DNA from 2 places in the Corynebacterium hiratae genome. Region 1 is predicted to be linked to the other one. Evidence: predicted binding sites of a transcription regulator. Region 1 holds the regulator's gene; the other holds the start of a gene.
What was found. Region 1 encodes LexA, which represses DNA repair genes until DNA is damaged. Its sites were predicted from a motif close to CGAACANNTGTTCG; they were not measured.
Positions count from the first base shown of each region.

Region 2: the regulator LexA is predicted to act here: its motif matches at 1,243-1,256, upstream of FME68_RS06890 (HNH endonuclease signature motif containing protein).

Region 1 covers NZ_VIOG01000005.1:71,077-74,499, forward strand. The annotation lists gene ptsP (phosphoenolpyruvate--protein phosphotransferase) at 1-305, shown strand, start outside; gene sugR (transcriptional regulator SugR) at 411-1,193, opposite strand; gene lexA (transcriptional repressor LexA) at 1,566-2,288, opposite strand; gene nrdR (transcriptional regulator NrdR) at 3,066-3,423, shown strand, end outside.
Region 2 covers NZ_VIOG01000006.1:118,100-121,522, reverse strand. The annotation lists gene FME68_RS06895 (dicarboxylate/amino acid:cation symporter) at 1-1,029, shown strand, start outside; gene FME68_RS06890 (HNH endonuclease signature motif containing protein) at 1,389-2,594, shown strand; partial or broken gene trpA (tryptophan synthase subunit alpha) at 2,685-3,423, opposite strand, start outside.

The DNA of each region.
Region 1 (3,423 bases):
ATCCGTGGCAGCCGGCCGTGCTGCGTTTGATCCAGCACACGTGCGTAGTGGGTCGCGATAATAATGTGCCGGTTGGTGTCTGTGGCGAGGCCGCCGCCGATCCCATGCTCGCTTGCGTGCTGACTGGCCTTGGCGTCACCTCGCTGTCCGCAGCGTCGACCGCAGTTGCGGGCGTTGGCGCACAGCTGGCTGAGCTCACACTCGAGCAGTGCCAGAAGATGGCGGAGGCGGCTATCAACGCCGAAAGCCCAGCAGATGCGCGATCCGCAGTGATTGCGCTGCTGGAGGAATACCAGACTGCCTAGTAGCTCTAGCTTGGTTTAGGCCGCTGCTGAAACAGGGAGGTGTGGTTCCCCGAGAGGCCCCTCGGGGAACCACACCGCCCTTACGCGGTCGTGGGATGAAACCGCCTATTTCTCCGAAGCGATAATCACGTCGATGCCGTGCTCGCGCAGGGCTTCGACGTAGGCGGCTGGAGCAGCGGCGTCCGTAATGACGACATCAATCTCATCGAGCGAGGCAAAGCTGACCAGATAGTCATTGCCGAGCTTCGACGAGTCACACAAGACGACGACGCGATGCGCGTTGGTAACAAAGGCCGACTTGATAGCTGCTTCCTGTGAGTCCGCCGTGGATAGCCCATGGTCGATGGTCAGGGCGTTGGTGCCGATGAAAGCAACATCTGCGCGCATCAGCGCCATGGTGCGAAGGGCGGTATCGCCGACGACGGCTTGGGTGATCGCGCGCACCGTGCCGCCTAGGAGCTGCACCTCGGAAACACCATTGCTGGCCAACGAGAGGGCGATCGGTAGGCTATTCGACACAATGCTGAACTGGCCAGCAGAATAGCGCTGTCCGATGAGGTCAGCGAGGGCGTTGGTGGTAGTTCCAGCGTCGATGAAGATACTGCCCCCGTCGGGAAGCTGCTCTAGTGCGGCGCGGGCGATAGCCATTTTCGCGCCCGTGGCGGAACGCTGACGAGTATCGAGTGTAAATTCTGCAGTCTGGAACGATTGGGAAGCAACCGCACCGCCATGAACGCGGTGGACAACTCCTTCCCGGTCTAAGACCGCGAGGTCGCGGCGAATCGTCTCAGCGGTAACATCGAAGCGTTCGGAAAGCTCAGTGACATTGACTCGGCCTTCGACGGCGGTCAATGACGCAATTTGTCGGCGACGCTCTTCTGCGTACATAGTTCCTCCCAGTGAAGTTTGCCTGTGGTAGTCGCTGCGCCCGGCGGTGATAATAAGTGGGGCCGGGGCATGTGAGCGAAGAGAGCAACGAATGTTGCGGCGATGCTTCTATTGTCCCACTGAATGCGAACAAAACGGAACCAAACAAATAAAAGCTCACATTGCTGGCGGCAAACGTGCGAGAAAAACAATGTTTATACTGCATGTTTGCAAATGTGTGATGTCGGACGCTTAAACGGCGCGATTCGGACATGTACACACACAAGGGGGTAAAAAGAAAAAATCCCTCCCTCCAGTTCGCCCGCACCGAGTGGAAATAAGCGGTGGCGTGGGCAACCGGTTGGGGGAGGGATAGTTGTGGCTTAGGGGTGCCTAAAGCTTGCGGAACACCGATACAACCTTGCCCATGATTTCGGCCTCATCGCCCTTGATGGGAGCGTAGGCGTCGTTGTGGGGGAGGAGCCACACTCCAGAAGAATCGCGGTGGAACTCCTTTACAGTTGCTTCTTCGCCTTCGAGGAGTGCAGCGACGAATTCGCCTTCTTCGGCGACGGACTGGGAGCGGATAATAACCCAATCGCCATTGAGGATTCCGGCGTCCTGCATAGAGTCGCCGACGACCTGCAGCATGTAAAGCTCGCCGCTTCCCAGGATCTCACCTGGCATGGGGAAGTAGCCGTCGATGTTTTCTTCGGCGGTGATAGGAGAGCCCGCGGCGATGCGGCCGACTACTGGGATGTAGTTCGGCGTTGCTGCATCCTCGGGGACGTCGGGAGTGGACTGCCCTGCTGTGGTGTTGGCCTGCCCGGCTTTGCGGCCCGGCTTCTTTGGATCGTCGGCGCCGGGGAAGTGGCGCACATCAACGGCGCGCGGCTTGTTTGGATCGCGGCGAAGAAAGCCCTTCTCCTCTAGTTGCTTCAACTGATAGGCCACGGAAGACGTGGACTGTAGGCCTGTTGCATCGCCGATTTCTCGAATGCTTGGCGGGTACCCGCGCAGCATGACAGCGTCATGGATGACTTCCAAGATGCGGCGCTGACGGGCGGAAAGTGAGTCGAGGGTAGGTTGGTCGCTTCGCTTCGGCTTGCGGGGCATTCTTACTCCTTGGGCTATCGGTGTGCGCAAAACAGCGCGTCGGGTTGAGGCGTGCAGGACGCTGGTGGGCATCGCGGTGACGTCTCGTTGGTTGCTCATCGTGGCGTGCGCCGTATTGGTGTTTCCGTTTCCTTTTTAGCACGTAAAGAAAAAATGTTCGACTAACGCCGCTTGGATGTGGACAAACTTTCGAGCGCCTGCTATAAATCGAACATACAGACCAAATCGAACGGTTGGTCGATGGAAGTGTTCGACGATGTCGAACCTCGCTCTTACACTTCAGGCATCACCACAATGAAGAAGAAGTCCTGGAAAGGAACTGTCATGGCCATTGCACTTAATACCAGCTCTGCTCTGCATGGAGTAACTCCCGAGAAGTCCGGAAAGGGTCCTGTGCTCGTCCCGCCCGCGGCCGTGTGGGAACCTGAGCGGTGTCACTCGTTCGCGTTAACGCGTGAAAGTGGTTTGTCGCGTGTTCGAACGCTCGAGCCGAGAGATAGAACACAGGGGCGCACAGATCGAATAGGGGATTCCTCAGTTTCATACCAGCGTGCTGCGTCCCTACCTCGCCGTAGCGGCTCGAACGTAGGTAACTATGTTCTTGGAGCAGTTTTCGGTGCAGCGGTATTTATCGGCACCGTGTGGGGTGGTCTTAGTATTGATGGTGAGGCCCCTAGCGCTAGCGGTGCATCAGCCACAGCGGTTGTTTCTTCGCGCTAGACTTCCCGAGGGGCCGGAAGGCGTCTGCGCAGCGGTCGAGAGGAAGGATACGGCACAGTGTATTGCCCGTTCTGTCACAACGAACAGTCACGAGTGATTGACTCCCGAGTGATCGACAGTGGAACGTCAATTCGCCGACGTCGCGAGTGTGCTGCGTGCCGAGGCCGGTTTACCACCATCGAGAAGGCTGTCTTGTCGGTGGTCAAACGTAATGGCTTGGCCGAGCCTTTCAGCCGGGACAAGCTAATCCGCGGCGTGAAGCGCGCGTGCCAGGGGCGGGATGTTAGCGATGATGCCTTGAAAAAGCTTGCGCAAGAGGTCGAGGAAACCGTGCGCAGTCACGGATCGTCACAAGTCAACGCCAACGATATCGGCCTCGCTATCTTGGAACCCCTGCGTGACCTCGATGAGGTGG
Region 2 (3,423 bases), on a different contig from region 1:
GCCGGTAAGTGGTTGGGCATTACTGCGGGAATTGCCTACGGCTCGACTATCGTGGCAGGGCTTATCGCATACGGCTTGACCCAGGTCCTCTACCCCACTTTGCTGGCCGGGCAAACGCTCAATACCGAGGTTTCTGACATCGATGCGGGAGCTCTGGAGCCGTACTTTACGGTTGAGATGCCAGCGCCTTTCGAAGTGATGACGGCGCTGCTGCTGTCCTTCTGTATCGGCGTAGCTATGACGACTGTGAAGTCGGATAATCTTTACGCAATTACGAAGGAATTTGAGAACGTCGTCATTAAGGTCATTTGGGGTTTCGTGATCCCCCTTCTGCCGATCTACATCTTCGGTATGTTCCTCTCCTTGGGTATGAATGGAAATATCGGTACCGTGATGATCGCCTTCACTAAGGTGCTTCTGCTCGCGGTTATGATGACCTTGGTCTACCTGGTCCTGCAGTACATTATCGCTGGCGCGATTGCGGCCAAGAATCCATTCTCCGCACTGAAGAACATGGCCCCGGCGTACTTTACTGCGTTGGGTACGTCTTCCTCTGCGGCTACTATTCCGGTCACTCTCGACGCCGCACTGAAGAATGGAATCTCCAAACCGGTGGCAGGTTTCGTGATTCCGCTTTGCGCGACGATTCACCTTTCTGGTTCGATGATCAAACTCACCCTGTACGCTTTCGCGATCGTGTACATGGCTGATGGTATGGAGGCTGACCTTGGGAAGGCCCTTGGCTTCATCTTGCTGTTGGGTATCATGATGGTCGCTGCTCCTGGCGTTCCGGGTGGCGCGGTGATGGTCGCGGTCGGACTTCTGCAAGCGAATATGGGCTTTGATGACTCGATGGTCGCATTGATGATTGCCGCCTACATCGCTATTGACTCCGTGGGTACCGCCGCAAACGTTACTGGCGACGGCGCCATCGCCATGATCGTCGACCGCTTCGCGCGCGATAAGATTGAGGGCCTAGAGGCCGAGGCAGATGCCGAGGCTGCTGACGAAGAGCTCAGCAAGGCCTAAGTTCACGTGAAACCCTGAAGCTTCTACTCCCCCTTTTCCGACATGATATCCGCGATGGATAGTTGGGCGAAGGGGGATTCTTCTTGCCCTAATTTCGGAGAGTTTGCGCAGCCGTGTAGGGGGCTAGTGGCCCGATGCGTAGACTGCGGTTCTGGCCGTGGCGGTTCGGGCCTAAGCCCCATTTTCTTGGGAGAGGTCTTGCGCCTCATTGTTAGAACAGGTATTCTATAGATGGGTGTGGGGGAACGAATTGTTCCGCAAATTTAGGGGTGCAGCTACCCATGGCAACCACAGCACAATCATCTAGGTCACTTCCCACTGCATACTTTTCCCACTCAAATCCGCGTGATCCTGAATGCATGGCTGGTCAGCTCATGCGCAGAATCGAGTACGAATTCTGGTCAGGCGTCCAACCACCACTCGATGAGGACTCCGATACCGCCTTTATGCGCATCGGGCAAAAGACCGGGATATCTCCGGCTCACGTTGCGCGCAATGTCATGGCGCTGATCCGTCTTGATGAAATGCCGAAGCTGCGTGCCCTGCAGAAGGCGGACTGTTTACTGGACATGCAGATGCTAGTTGCTATCGATCAGGTGATGGCAAAGCTTGGCAATCCGACGGCGGCTGTTATAGCGGAAGTGGATGAGAAGCTATCCGTCTGGTTAACGCCGACCAAGCCGAATCAAGTCTTTCCCTCAGTAGAGAAGATACGGCGCAAGGTTCGAGACATCTGCAAGGTGCTCGATGACTCCGTATCCTTCCGTGACAAGCGCAAGAAGAATCGCTACTCTCTTCTCACCCGCGGGGAACGTGGGTTAATCGAGCTAGAAGTGGATAGCAACGTGGGTGTCGTCATCCACGAAACCATCAAGTTGGCAGCAAAGGAACATGGCGTCTCCATGGCCGATGCGCTGGTACTGCTCATTACCGGCAAGATCGAGCCAGAGGCGGGTAAGGTCGTCGTCCACGAATACAAGGCAAAAGACGTCGAGGGTGCGCCGGTCTATGTCCAAGGACATGGGTGGAACGGCGAGGGCGTTCCGGCTTCGAAGACCGTGAGGCGCGATTTCACCACTGCCCCGGAAGCTTGTCAGGGCTACCAGCCGTCGGAATTCTTGAGAAAGTATGTCGAAGGCCGCGACGGCACATGCCGGGCGCCTGGTTGCAATCGTCCTGCATGGGCCTGCCAGTTGGATCACCGGATTAACTACGCGGATGGCGGCCCGACGCATCCGGATAACATGGTGGCCCTGTGCCAGCACCATCACAATATGAAGACAGATGGGCGGGCCTTTTACATCCTGGATCCCGTAACCGGCGATGTCGTGTGGCTGTACGAGGACGGAACCTGGGCGGTCACGGAAGCGACCGGCCCATTGGCACCAGCCTCGAAGGTGTGGGCCCGGACCATTGCGGAAGATGTGGTTGCGCACCGTCGCAAGATGCACGAAGCCGCGCAGGCCCTGAAGGTGGAAATGGATAACGGAACCATGGTCGAAGTATTCGACATGACTGATCCGGCAGATCGCTACACGAATGGCGGAGAGGAGATTCCCTTCTAGGGAAGTGTTTCACGTGAAACGGCCCCCTTCCGCCCTGCCGCGCGTAGGCGCGGATTCTGACGGAAAGAGGCCGTTATGATTTGAACTTAGCTAGGACTGCTTCTGCCTGGTGGCTGCCTTCATGGTGGAGACGAAGTCGGTGACCGCAGCGGCGAGAGTGTCGTTGGGGCGGTTGTCATCGTCGAGGTGGGCATCAACGACCTTGGCCAGAGCGGAACCGGTGATTGCTCCCGCAGCGCCAGCAGCAATGGCGTCGGCAACGTGTTGCGGGGTGGAGATTCCAAAGCCAAGGAGAATTGGTGCACCTCCGAATCGCTTCACGTTGTCCACTACGTCAGCGAGCCCGCGTGTCTCTGACTCCTTCTCGGTGCCGGTAACGCCGTCGCGGGAAATCGCATAGATATAGCCCTTGGAATACTTCGCTACGCCCTCGAGGGTTTTCTCGGAGGCTTGTGCTGGTGCGATGAAAATAGGATCGATTCCTGCTTTGTCGGCTGCGGCGACGAAGGGGGCGCCTTCGCGAACAGGGATATCGGGAAGCAGGATGCTATCGGCGCCGGCCTCGTGAAACTCGGAATAGAAGGTCTCTAGCCCGCGGGTGAAGGGCACGTTGCCGTAGATAAGCATGCCGATGGGCAGGTCCGGGAATTCACTGCGGATCTGACGGATCTGCTCGATAGCGGAATCCACCGTTGCACCGCCGGCGAGCGCGCGAATGTGGGAGGCCTGGATCGTTGGGCCGTCGGCGACAGGATCCGAGAACGGGACACCAAGCTCGAGGGCGTCGGCGCCACCGGCGACGGCGCGCGGACGATGGTGAGGGCGGTCT